Linked DNA regions of Azoarcus sp. KH32C. Each later gene encodes a partner of the first gene's protein in a complex. Links are inferred from orthologs where the notes say so. Each region holds a gene or a part of one and is shown in the gene's direction. Other genes may lie near its edges. The genes, in order: AZKH_RS05185 and dapF.

What was found.
Region 2: the proteins of AZKH_RS05185 (region 1) and dapF are in contact, whole or in part, in a solved structure (PDB 5YGU), measured with the Escherichia coli proteins. The link is inferred for Azoarcus sp. KH32C from one-to-one orthologs.

The regions. Positions count from the first base shown.
Region 1 is NC_020516.1:1,142,629-1,149,151, forward strand. The notes cover bases 1,255-4,131. They hold AZKH_RS05185 (RNA pyrophosphohydrolase), read left to right. Parts: upstream 1,255-2,366; coding sequence 2,367-2,897; downstream 2,898-4,131. Other genes in these bases: AZKH_RS05180 (proline--tRNA ligase), read right to left, coding at 1,255-2,216; AZKH_RS05190 (CBS domain-containing protein), read left to right, coding at 3,164-3,757; AZKH_RS05195 (rubrerythrin family protein), read left to right, coding at 3,919-4,131. Also shown: AZKH_RS05175 (lytic transglycosylase domain-containing protein), read right to left, coding at 1-446; more of AZKH_RS05180, read right to left, coding at 468-1,254; more of AZKH_RS05195, read left to right, coding at 4,132-4,338; AZKH_RS05200 (heterodisulfide reductase-related iron-sulfur binding cluster), read left to right, coding at 4,414-5,754; AZKH_RS05205 (DUF3501 family protein), read left to right, coding at 5,767-6,354; AZKH_RS05210 (CNP1-like family protein), read left to right, coding at 6,351-6,523. UniProt on the Escherichia coli protein: Master regulator of 5'-end-dependent mRNA decay.
Region 2 is NC_020516.1:613,491-619,975, forward strand. The notes cover bases 1,227-4,065. They hold dapF (diaminopimelate epimerase), read left to right. Parts: upstream 1,227-2,148; coding sequence 2,149-2,982; downstream 2,983-4,065. Other genes in these bases: AZKH_RS02725 (lysophospholipid acyltransferase family protein), read left to right, coding at 1,227-2,040; AZKH_RS02735 (DUF484 family protein), read left to right, coding at 3,027-3,677; xerC (tyrosine recombinase XerC), read left to right, coding at 3,680-4,065. In the rest of the region: metK (methionine adenosyltransferase), read right to left, coding at 1-52; AZKH_RS02720 (lysophospholipid acyltransferase family protein), read left to right, coding at 293-1,162; more of AZKH_RS02725, read left to right, coding at 1,168-1,226; more of xerC, read left to right, coding at 4,066-4,606; AZKH_RS02745 (helix-turn-helix domain-containing protein), read left to right, coding at 4,895-5,347; AZKH_RS02750 (class I SAM-dependent rRNA methyltransferase), read left to right, coding at 5,420-6,485. UniProt on the Escherichia coli protein: Involved in the succinylase branch of the L-lysine biosynthesis and in the biosynthesis of the pentapeptide incorporated in the peptidoglycan moiety. Catalyzes the stereoinversion of LL-2,6-diaminopimelate (L,L-DAP) to meso-diaminopimelate (meso-DAP).

The DNA.
Region 1 (6,523 bases):
AGGTTGTCGTCCGGCTGGCCGATCAGCTTCGTCCAGAACGGCATCACCTGCATGAAGCCCCGCGCGCCGGCGCTCGACACCGCATACTTGCGGAAGGCACTTTCGACTTCGACGAGGCCGAGGACCAATTGTGGATCCAGTCCGGCGCGAGTGGCCTCGTAGTGCACCGAGACCAGCAGATCCTCGCGATAGGCGCGGTCGGGAATGCGCCGCTCGAGCCGCCGCGACATCTCTCCGAGCCAGCGCGCCCGCTCCACGGGATCGGCGATCAGCAGCTCAGGCGCGCGCATGTCGCTCACCGCGGCGTGCAAGGCTGCACGTACGCTCGCCGCCAGCGGCTCATAGAGCTGGTTGCCGGCATGGGCGAGCATAGCCGTTGCCGCGAGCGCCATCGCCAGAAGCGCGCGCGACAAGGCACCTGACAGGATCCGGCGGCTCGACGTCATCCGTGTCGTTATAGCCGAGCCTTACGCCGTCTGCAGCTTCGCGGCGACGAAGGCGGCGAGTTCGGCCACCGGCACCTTGGTCGCCTCGGCATCACGCCGGCCCTGGTATTCGGCCACGCCTTCCTTCAGACCGCGGTCGCCGATCACGACGCGGTGCGGCACGCCGATCAGCTCCCAGTCGGCGAGCATGACGCCCGGCCGCTCGTCGCGATCGTCGAGAATCGCATCGACGCCCGCGGCGATCAGACCCTCGTACAGCTTCAGCGCCTCCTCGCGCACCGCTTCCGACTTGCCCCAGCCCACCGGGCAGACGACGATGCGGAAGGGGGCGAGCGCGTCCGGCCAGATGATGCCGCGAGCGTCGTTGTTCTGCTCGATCGCCGCGCCGAGGATGCGCGTCACGCCAATCCCGTAGCAGCCCATCTCGAAGTGCTTCGGTTTGCCGTCCACATCGAGGAAGGTCGCGTTCATCGACTTCGAATACTTGTTGCCGAGGTAGAACACGTGGCCGACTTCGATGCCGCGCTGGATCGCGAGCTTGCCCTTGCCGTCCGGGCTCGCATCGCCCTCGATGACGTTGCGCAGGTCGACGACGAGATCCGGTTCGGGCAGGTCGCGGCCCCAGTTCGCACCGGTGAAGTGGAAGTCCTCCTCATTCGCGCCGCAAATGAAATCCGCCATGTTGGCGACGGTGCGGTCGGCGACGATCTTCACCGGCTTCTTCAGGCCGATCGGGCCGAGGTAGCCGGGCTTGCAGCCGAAGTGCTCGTCGATCTCGGCTTCGGTCGCGAAGCGGAAACCGGCCTTCAGGCCCTCGACTTTGCTCGCTTTCACCTCGTTCAGTTCGTGGTCGGCGCGCACGAGCAGCAGCCAAACGGTGATGCCCTTCGGCTGGCCCTTGTCGTCCTCGTCGTCGGTTGCGAGCACTAGCGACTTGACGTTCGTCGCGAGCGGCACGCCCAGCAGCTCGGCGACGCTCGCGCAGGTCGTCTTGCCCGGAGTCAAAGTCTTTTCGAGCGCCTTCGTCGGTGCGGCACGCGAAGCGAGCAGCGGCAGCGCCTCGGCAAGTTCGATATTCGCCGCGTAGTCGGAATCCGGGCAGTAGACGATCGCGTCCTCGCCCGTGTCGGCGATCACCTGGAACTCGTGCGAGCGGTCGCCGCCGATCGCGCCGGTATCCGCCGCGACGGCCCGGTAGGTCAAGCCCAGGCGGTCGAAGATGCGGCAGTACGCGGCATACATCGCGTCGTACGTGCGACCCGCGGCCTCGACGTCACGGTCGAAGGAGTAAGCGTCCTTCATCGTGAACTCGCGCCCGCGCATCACGCCGAAACGCGGCCGGCGCTCGTCGCGGAACTTCGTCTGGATCTGGTAGAAGTTCTTCGGCAGCTGGCGATAGCTCTTCAGCTCCTGGCGTGCGATGTCGGTGACGACTTCTTCCGAGGTCGGCTGCAGCGCAAAGTCGCGCTCATGGCGATCCTTGAAGCGCAGCATCTCGTCGCCCATCTTCTCCCAGCGGCCGGTCTCGGCCCACAGCTCGGCCGGCTGCACCATCGGCATCGTCAGTTCGAGCGCGCCGGCGCGGTTCATCTCCTCGCGCACGATGTTCTCCACCTTGCGGATCACGCGCAGCCCCATCGGCAGGTAGCTGTAGATGCCGGCCGCAACCTTGCGGATGAAGCCGGCGCGCAGCATCAGTTTCTGGCTGGTGATCTCGGCGTCGGAGGGGGCTTCCTTGAGGGTCGAAATGAAGTACTGGCTGGCGCGCATAGTGGGTCCGCGGTGAGTCGATCGGGCAAACGTAACATTTTATCCTTTACCGATGCGCTCGGGTACGCGCAGCGGGGCTTAGGGCGCCGCCTTTCCAATGCATGGCAAGTGTGAAAAAATCTGTCCAATTCTTGAATTGAAGGTTCAATCATGCTCGACCGTGAAGGCTATCGCCCGAACGTCGGCATCGTTCTGGTGAACGCGCGTAACGAGGTATTCTGGGGCAAGCGAATCCGCGAGCATTCGTGGCAGTTCCCGCAAGGGGGCATCAAGCACGGTGAAACACCCGAGCAGGCGATGTTCCGCGAACTGTTCGAGGAAGTGGGGCTGCGCCCCGAGCACGTGAAGATTCTCGCTCGTACGCGTGGCTGGCTGCGGTATGACGTTCCGAAACACTGGATCAAACGCGAATGGCGCAACACCTATCGAGGGCAGAAACAGATCTGGTTCCTGCTCCGGCTGGTCGGTCGCGATTCCGACGTCTGCCTGCGTGCCAGCAATCACCCCGAGTTCGATGCCTGGCGTTGGAGCGACTACTGGGTGCCGCTTGACGCGGTGATCGAATTCAAGCGCAAGGTGTATCAACTGGCCCTGCTTGAATTGGCACGCAACCTCTTCCGGGTGAGTCCGCAGGATCTCCCCGAGGCCTACCGGGCCGGCGTCGAAACCCCGGAGTCCTGAGGTCCGACCATTCGCCGTATTGCATGCCTCCGGGTATGCAGTACGGCGAATTTCTTTTTGGCGTCGGCATCGCTCGCCGGCCGCCTCCGTTGCCCCGCTTCTGAACTCGTCTGCGTCATGGCGGTCAACCTGCGGTGCCGTGTGGGTTTGGCACGGGCGCCCGGATCGGACGCCCGCTCGCGGGGCGTGGTCTGGCCACGGCAGTCGCAAGAGCCGCATTCCTGTTCCGTCGCCCCATCGTCCGTGGTCCTCAAAGGGAGGTGCATATGAACCGGGAATTCGATCCGCTTCCGCAGGCGAGCCTCGCCGGCCTGTACTGCGAAGTGGCGCACACCGATAGCACTACCAAGGTTTCGCAGCATTCCCCGGCCGTCGAGGTGATGACCGACCTGACCCGCATCCCGGCAGCAACAATATCCGCCGAAACCCCGCTGGCCGAAGCCAACCGCGCGATGATGCTGCGCGGCGTTCGCCTGCTGCTCGTGACGGATTCGCGGCATCAGGTCCGGGGTGTGATCACCGTCGCCGATCTGCTCGGCGAGCGTCCCGTGCATACGGCCCGCGAACACGGCATCCCCCCCGGTGAACTGACTGTCGCGAACGTCATGACTCCGCTGGAAAGGACCGAGGCGGTGGAGCTCGGCGAAGTCATGCGCGCCGACGTCGGCCATGTCGTCGCGACCTTGCGGCGTTCCGGACGCCAGCACGCGCTGGTGCTGGATCGGCTCGAAGGCGGACGGGGCATCATCCGCGGCATCTTCTCTCTGTCGCAGATCGCGCGCCAACTCGGCGAACCCCAGCCGCTCAGCACCGAAATCGCGCGGACCTTTGCCGAGATCGAAGCCGCCATCGCCGCGTGAAGGCGCGCTGCCGCCGCAGTGGGGCGGAGATGGGGCATAGGCTCGTCCGATAAGGGACATAGGGGCGTTCAATTGCCCTTTGGCGAAAACGCCTTCTATGTTTGAGATATCCCCGGCTGAGGTCGGGGATTCTCCATCCAACTTCTGCGAGGAGAGCAGCGATGCAACTCAAAGGATCCAAAACCGAAAGTAACCTGAAGGCCGCATTTGCCGGCGAATCCCAGGCCAACCGACGCTACCTGTACTTTGCCGCAAAGGCCGACGTCGAGGGCCAGAACGACGTCGCCGCCGTCTTCAGATCGACTGCCGAAGGCGAGACCGGCCATGCGCACGGTCATCTCGAATACCTCGAAGTCAGCGGTGATCCGGCGACCGGCCTGCCCATCGGCAAGACGCGCGCCAATCTCGCTGCGGCCATCGCCGGCGAGACCCACGAGTACACCGACATGTACCCCGGCATGGCGCGGGTTGCGCGCGAAGAAGGCTTCGAGGAAATCGCCGATTGGTTCGAAACCTTGGCGAAGGCCGAGCGTTCGCACGCCAACCGCTTCCAGAAGGCACTCGACGCCTTGCAGGACTGAGCGGCCTCGTCCCGTCTGGGCCGGGCGGTCCTGCCCGGTCGGTTTTCCGGCTCGCATCGCGAGAGGAGGGCGATCATGTCGACTCGCGAAGGCAGTCTCGAAGCCCCACGGCGCCACCCCGTCGCATGGCGCGAGGCCGATTACTACGACGACGCGTCGCTCAAGCGCGAGCTCGAACGCGTCTTCGGTATCTGCCACGGATGCCGGCGCTGCGTGAACCTGTGCAACGCCTTCCCGACCCTGTTCGACCTCGTCGACAACGGTCCGACCGGCGAAGTCGACGGCGTCGACAAGCGTGATTTCATGAAGGTCGTCGATCAATGCTACCTGTGCGACCTGTGCTTCATGACCAAGTGTCCCTATGTGCCGCCGCATGAATGGAACGTCGACTTCCCGCACCTGATGCTGCGTGCAAAGGCCGCGAAGTTCCGCAAAGGTGACGTGCGCCTGCGCGACCGCATCCTGACGAGCACCGATGCGCTCGGAAAACTCGCAGCCATTCCCGTCGTCGCGCAAACGGTCAATGCCGCCAATCGCAATCCGGCGCTACGCACGGCACTGCAGTCGATGCTCGGCGTCGACAAGCGCCGCGAGCTCCCCCCCTATGCACCGCGCCGCTTCCGCTCGACGGCAGCGACAAGCGAGGAGGGAGAGGTGCGTGACGGGGAGCGTACGCCTGGCAAGGTCGCGATTTTTGCGACCTGCTATATCAACTACAACGAACCCGGGATCGGTCACGACTTGGTCGCGATCCTCGCCCACAACGCGATCCCGACCGTGCTCGCTCCGCAGGAAGCCTGTTGCGGCATGCCGCGCCTCGAACTCGGCGACCTCGAAGGCGTCGAGCGGCTGAAGGACCTCAACATTCCAGTGCTCGCGGAGCTCGCGCATGCCGGCTACGCGATCCTTGCCGCGATTCCGTCCTGCGCGCTGATGTTCAAGCAGGAACTGCCACTGCTCTTCCCCGAGGATGCCGACGTACGGCTCGTCGCCGACGCGATATTCGACCCCTTCGAGTATTTCGCGCTGCGCTATCGCGACGGCCTGCTCAACACCGACTTCAAGGCCCCGTTGGGTAAGGTCGCGTACCACATCCCTTGCCATGGACGGGTACAGAACATCGGACAGAAGACGCGCGAACTGCTCGAACTCATTCCGGGCACGGAGGTCACGACGATTGAACGCTGCTCCGGCCACGACGGCACCTGGGGCGTCAAGCAGGAGTATTTCGAGCAATCGATGCGGATCGGCCGCCCGGTTTTCCGCCAGATGGCCCAGGTCGTCGCCGACTACATCAGCTCCGATTGCCCCATCGCCGCCCGCCACATCATGCAGGGCATCCGCGACGCCGGGACGGAGTCCAACGCGGAAAAGGCGCATCCCCTGACCTTGTTGCGTCGCGCCTACGGTTTGTAAGGAGGCAATCCGATGAACTCCATCTCCCGCGACAGCCTGATGAGTCTGGAGGAGTACGCGCGGCAGCGTGGCGCCTTCCGCCGCAACGTCATCGATCACAAGCGCAACCGCATGCTTCCGCTCGGCGAACACCTGATACTGCTGTTCGAAGACGAACTCACCATCCGCTACCAGATCCAGGAGATGCTGCGCATCGAGCGGATCTTCGAAGAAGCCGGCATCCAGGATGAACTCGACGCCTACAATCCCCTGGTGCCGGACGGCCACAACTGGAAGGCCACCGCGATGATCGAGTACCCCGATGAACAGCAACGCCGTCAACGGCTCGCTCACCTCATCGGCATCGAAGACCGCATCTGGATCCGCGTCGAAGGTTTTCCTCCCGTATTTGCGATTGCGGACGAAGACCTTGAGCGGGACAATGACGACAAGACGTCCGCGGTGCACTTCCTGCGCTTCGAGCTCGGCCGCAGCATGATCTCAGCTCTCCGTGCCGGGGCGCCGCTCGCGGCCGGTGTTGATCACCCGGCCTACAGTGTTACCGTGTCTCCGGTCGCGGAAGCGATCCGGCAATCCTTGTGTGGAGACTTGCGAATTTGACTTCGCCGCAATCAATCCTGCGCGGGGGCCTCGTGGCCCTCGCGCTGCTTTCGGGGCCGTCGATGGCGGGACTATTCAACGATGCCGACAAGAACTGGACAGAGGGCGAGTGGACCTTGCCCGCTGCCCCGAACGAGGCCGCGTTGCGCGAATTCTTCGTCAGCAGCGC
Region 2 (6,485 bases), 530 kb from region 1 along the record:
CGGGATGGCCTTCCGAGACCGATTCCGAGGTGAAGAGGAATTCCTTGCTCACTGAGCTGCTCCTGAAAAACAAAAATCCCCGGTGCTGTCCGGCGTTGCCGGCTCCGGGGATTTCGTCGAGCAGGCGACGCTTTAGCAGTACTTGTTTGTCGCGACCGGTTTGGTGCGTTCGCAACGCCGCCCTGCAAGTTGTCGTATTAACTCGGCGGCTAAGCGATAATTATAGCTTCCCTATTCAGTCGGTCAATTGCGCGTCGCCCGTCGGCTCGCACGGGGGCCGACGCTTGTGATCGTGACCGTCGATTTTCTCTTCCGTGTTCTGTCCCGCTTTTCGCTCGCCTGGCTGCACCGCCTGGGCGGCGTTGCCGGCTGGCTGACCTGGCGCTTCTCGCCAACCTATGCCCGCCGTCTCGAGGAAAACCTGACCCGTGCGCTGGGCCGCAAGGATCCCGCGATCCTGCGCGCCGCGATCCGCGAAGCCGGCCGCCAAGCCCTCGAATTGCCTTACGTGTGGCTGCGTCCGCAGGACGAGGTGCTGTCGCGCATCGTCCGCGTCGAAGGCGCCGAGCTGCTCGTGCAGGCGCGTGCGGACGGCGCCAGCGTGCTGCTGCTGACGCCGCATCTAGGCTGCTTCGAGATGTGCGCCCAGTACTGTTCGACGCATGGCCCGATCACGGTGCTGTTCCGTGAGCCGCGCAAGGCGGCGCTGGGGCCCCTGATGGAGGCGGGGCGCAAGCGCGGCAACATCAATGTGGCGCCGGCCGACGTCTCGGGCGTGCGCCGTCTCGTGAAGGCGCTGCGCGGCGGCGAGATGGTCGGCATGCTGCCGGACCAGGCCCCGGGGCAGGGCGAGGGCGTGTGGGCGCCGTTCTTCGGCAAGCTCGCGTGGACGATGACGCTCGCCGCGCGCCTGTCGGAAGTGAAGGGCGTGCGCGTGATCATGCTGTGGACCGAGCGCCTGCCGCGCGGCGAAGGCTACGTGCTGCGCCTGTCGGAGCCGGCCGAGCCGATCACCGGTTCGCTGGAGGAACGCTGCGTGGCGATCAACCGCGAGATCGAGCGCCTGATCCTCGCGTGCCCGCAGCAGTACCTGTGGGGCTACAACCGCTACAAGCGTCCCTCCGGCGTCGAGCCGCCGCCGGCCGAGGGGGGCGCGCAATGAGAATCCTGAGCTATCTCGCGGTCGCCGTCTTCTGGCTGCTGCACTGGTTGCCGCTGCCGGTGCTGGCCGTGCTGGGCGAGTGCTTGGGCGAACTGCTGTTCCTGTTCGGGCGCCATCGCCGCCATGTCGTCAGCGTCAATCTGCGCCTGTGCTTCCCTGAGCTCGACGACGCAGCCCGGCGGCGCCTCGCGCGTGCGCATTTCCGCGCGCTCGGCCGCAGCCTGCTGGAGCGCGGGCTTGTGTGGTGGGCGAGCAAGGAGCGGCTGAAAAAGCTGATCCGCTTCGAAGGGGTGGAGCATCTGCGTGCGCTCGTCGACGCCGGCACGCCGGTGATGATGCTGTCGCCGCACTTCCTCGGCCTTGACATGGGCGGCGCGCGCATCGCGATGGAGTTCGACAGCGTCAGCGTCTACGCGCGGCAGAACAACCCGGTCTTCGACCGCCTGCTGTATCACGGCCGCAGCCGTTTCGGCGACCAGCTGCTGCTGTCGCGCCAGGACGGGGTGCGTGGCACGATCAAGGCGATGAAGGCCGGACGGCCCTTCTACTATTTGCCGGACATGGACTACGGGCGCAAGGATGCGATCTTCGTGCCCTTCTTCGGCGTGCCGGCGGCGACGATCACCGGCGTGTCGCGCCTCGCGCGTCTCGCGCGCGCGGCGGTCGTCCCCTGCGTGACGCGCCAGTTGCCGGGCGGGCGCGGCTACGTGGTCGAATTCGGCGCGCCGTGGGCCGATTTTCCGACCGAGGACGTCGAGGCTGATACCCTGCGCATGAACCGTTGGCTCGAATCGGTGGTCCGTACGATGCCGGAGCAGTATTACTGGGTGCACCGCCGCTTCAAGACCCGCCCGCGCGGCGAGCCGCGGCTATATTGACATGACCGCCGCACCGGGCGGGAAGTGGACTCCCCCCGGTCGCTGCGCGAGAATTCCCGGATTCGCCCCGCGCGGATCCCCCGCCACCCTCCTACCCGAAGATTCGCCATGCGCCTGCGCTTTGCCAAGATGCACGGACTGGGCAACGATTTCGTCGTCATCGACGCGGTCCGCCAGTCCGTCGAGCTGACTCCCGAACGCGTCCGTTTTCTCGCCGATCGCCATTTCGGCGTCGGCTGCGACCAGCTGCTGGTGGTCGAACCGGCCTCGCAGCTCGGCGTCGATTTCCGCTACCGCATCTTCAACGCGGACGGCGGCGAGGTCGAGCAGTGCGGCAACGGGGCGCGTTGTTTCGTGCGCTTCGTGCATGAGCAGGGCCTGACCGAGAAGCGCGAGATCCGCGTCGAGACGAAGTCGGGAGTGATCGCGCCCAAGCTCGAAGAAAGCGGGCTCGTGACCGTCGACATGGGCGTGCCGGTATTCGAGCCGGCGCGCGTGCCCTTCGTGTCGGACTCCGACGCGGTGGTTCAGCCGCTCGACGTTGCGGGCGAGACGGTGGCGATCACCGCTGTGTCGATGGGCAATCCGCATGCGGTGCAGGTCGTCGCCGACGTCGACAGCGCGCCGGTTGCGAGCCAGGGGCCGCTGATCGAGAACCACGCCCGTTTCCCGGCGCGGGTGAACGCCGGCTTCATGCAGGTTGTCGACGAGCACAACATCCGCCTTCGCGTGTACGAGCGCGGCGCGGGCGAGACGCTTGCCTGTGGCACGGGCGCCTGCGCCGCGGTCGTCGCCGGCATCAGCCGCGAACTGCTCGCGTCGCCGGTGCGCGTGCAGACGCGCGGTGGCGAACTCGACATCGCCTGGGGCGGTCCGGGCCAGCCCGTGATGATGACCGGCCCCGCCGTGACCGTATTTGCCGGCGAGATCGAACTCGCCTGAACCCTACCCCCGGGGCGTCCTCCGCCCGACTGGAGTTGTCTGCAATGAATGCCGCCGATGTCGCACGTTACTTGAAGGAAAACCCCGATTTCCTGTCCGATCACGGAGAGTTGTTTGCCGAACTGACGGTGCCGCACCCGCACGGTGGGCAGGCGATCTCGCTTTCCGAGCGGCAACTGCACGCGCTGCGCGACAAGATCCGCCTGCTCGAAGGCAAGCTCGCCGAGCTGATCCGCTTCGGCGAGGAGAACGACGAGATCGGCGGCAAGGTGCATCGCATGAGCCTCGAGCTGCTGGCCGCGGAAGACTACGAGAGCCTGCGCAGCGTGCTGTTCGAAAGCCTGCGCAGCGACTTCTCGGTGCCGAATGTCGCCCTGCGCGTGTGGAACAGCGTGCTGACGCGCGCCGGCGAGGATTTTTCGCCGGTCAGCGAATCGGTGCGCTTCTTCGCCGGCGACCTGCGCCACCCCTACTGCGGCGCACCCGGCAACCTCGAGGTGCTGGACTGGTTCGGCGTCGTTGCGCCGCACGTGCGCTCGGTCGCGCTCGTGCCGCTGCGCCGCGACGCTCAGGTGTTCGGCCTGCTCGCGCTCGGTAGCGAAGAGGCCGAGCGCTTCTACGCGGAGATGGGCACGCTCTACCTGTCGCGCATCGGCGACCTCGTCGCCGCCGCCCTGCGCCGCCAGCTCGGCTGAGCATGGACGCGCCGCGGGAAGACGAGAGCGGGGCGCTGGAGCCGCCGGAGTGGCTGGCCCCCTATCTCGACTACCTCGCGAGCCAGCGGCGCGCCGCCCCGCTGACACTCGAAAACTACCGCCGCGATCTCCAGCGCCTCCATGCCTTGTGTGACGGACGTTCGCCGGTCGATCTGACCGCCCATGACATCCGCCGCTTCGTGGCGCGCCTGCATGGACAGGGGCTGGGCGGGCGCTCGATCGCGCGCGTGCTGTCGGCGTGGCGCGGCCTCTATCGCTGGCTGATCCGCCATCGGCGGGTGCTGCAGGTGAATCCCGTCGAAGGCGTGCGCGCGCCGAAGTCGCCGCAGCGCCTGCCGAAGGCGCTGTCGCCGGATCAGGCCCAGGCGCTTCTCGACGCGCCCGGCGAGGAGCCGCTCGACGTGCGCGACCGCGCGATGTTCGAGCTCTTCTATTCGTCCGGGCTGCGCCTGGCCGAACTCGCGGCGCTCGATATCGGCGGCGGACTCGATCCCGTCGAAAGCATGGTCACGGTGCGCGGCAAGCGCAACAAGATGCGCACGGTGCCGGTCGGCAAGCCGGCGCTCGCGGCCGTGCAGGCCTGGCTCGCCGAGCGCGCTGCCTTCGTCCTGGCTGAGGGTGAGGCAGCGCTCTTTGTCACGCGCTCGGGCGGGCGCATGAGTCCCGGCGCGATCCGCTCACGGCTCGCGGCTTGGGCGCAGAAGTGCGGGCTGGGTGTGCACGTGCATCCACATATGCTGCGTCACAGTTTCGCCAGCCACCTGCTGCAGTCGAGCGGCGATCTTCGCGCCGTGCAGGAGTTGCTCGGCCATGCCAGCATTCGCAGCACGCAGGTGTATACCCACCTCGATTTCCAGCATCTGGCGAAGGTCTACGACGCGGCGCATCCCCGTGCAAAGCGCCGCTGAGAAACCCCTGAGAAGCGCATAGAACGGGCGTTCCGCGTGGAGTGCAAATATGTGTGAATTTGTGCCCAAATCGGGTAGCAACATTAGCGGGAGGTGATGGGGTCTGGGCTATGCTCGGCTAGAAACCTGCTCGCTAAAGGGGTCGGAACAGAGTCTGGATGCGACCGAGTTTTGATGACGGCTGCCTTGTGTGCCCCGAGGAATGGGCGAAGAAATGAGGCGGTCATGCCCAACAACGAAAATCCGCGAATCAATTATTCCATGGGCAAGTCTTACACTGCGCCGAACATGCGCCCGGGGACACTCGATCCAGGCGCAAAGATATTGCGCGCCGCGGCAGTCCTGCTCGCGCGCTACCAGATCCGCAGCCTGCGGCGGCTGTTTGAGGAGTTCGAGCGCGACATCCTCCTGCCGATCCTGCTCGGCGAAATCGCATTACATAATCTCGGCGCCCTCGAGAATGGCGTCAACGCAGGCATCTTCGACGACATGCCGTCGTTGATGGTGAAATTGCGGCCCTGTAACGCTTACTCGATCGCGGCAGCGACGGGCCTGCCGCGCGAGACCGTGCGACGCAAGATCGCGCGCCTGGCCGAATTGGGCTGGATCATGCGGCAGGACAACGGTCACCTGTTCCTGACCGAGCAGGCGGTGCAGCATTTCGGCGACCTGCTCGGTTCGCGCGACCTGCCCGAGCTGCTCGAGACGGCCGACCGGCTTCGGCGCTTCATCGAGGACTGAGCCCCGCCGTCTGGCGACGGCGGCAGGCAGGCGATACACTCTCGCGCCTGTCCCTTCCTGCGGTGCCGTCCCATGTCCAAGCTGATCCTCAAATCCGGCAAGGAGCGCTCGCTCCTGCGCCGTCACCCGTGGGTGTTCGCCGGTTCCGTCGAGCGGCTGGACGGCCGTGCGCGGCCGGGCGACACCGTCGAAGTCGTCGCCGAAGACGGGCGTGAGCTCGGGCGCGCCGCGTGGTCGCCCGAATCGCAGATCCGCGCACGGATGTGGACCTTTGCGTCGGACGTGTCGATCGACCACGCCTTCTTCAAGCGCCGCGTCGCCGAATCGGTGGCCCGCCGTGCGACGCATCCGCTGCTCGCGAACGAGAGCGGGGTGCGCCTGATCCACGGCGAATCGGATGGCCTGCCGGGCGTCATCGCGGATCGCTTCGGCGACGTCGTCGTCGTGCAGCTGACGAGCGCGGGCGCCGAGAAGTGGCGCGATGCGATCGTTGCCGGGCTGGTGCAGGCGACCGGCTGCAAGGCCGTCTATGAGCGCTCGGATTCGGACGTGCGCGGGCTCGAAGGGCTGGGGCCGAAGACGGGCTGCGTGTACGGCGAACTTCCCGAAGGGGCGCTCACGATCGTCGAGAACGGGGTGCGCATGGAAGTCGACGTCGTCGCCGGCCACAAGACCGGCTTCTACCTCGACCAGCGCGAAAACCGCAAACTGACGGGCATGCTCGCAGCCGGGCGGAGCGTCTTGAACTGCTTCTGCTACACCGGGGGCTTTTCGCTGCAGGCGCTCGCCGGGGGGGCGACCTCGGTGCGGTCGATCGATTCGTCAGGCCCCGCGCTGGAAGTCGCGCGCCGCAACGTTGCGCTCAATCCGCAGCTCGACGCGTCGCGCGCCGAGTGGATGGAGGCCGACGTGTTCGCGGCGCTGCGCGCGCTGAAGGCGGAAGGGCGGCGCTTCGACCTGATCGTGCTCGATCCGCCGAAGTTCGCGCCGTCCGCGGCGCATGCCGACCGCGCTTCGCGCGCCTACAAGGACATCAACCTCTTCGGCTTCCGCCTGTTGAATCCGGGCGGGATCCTGATGACCTACTCGTGCTCGGGCGGGATCGGGCTGGAGCTTTTCCAGAAGATCGTCGCGGGCG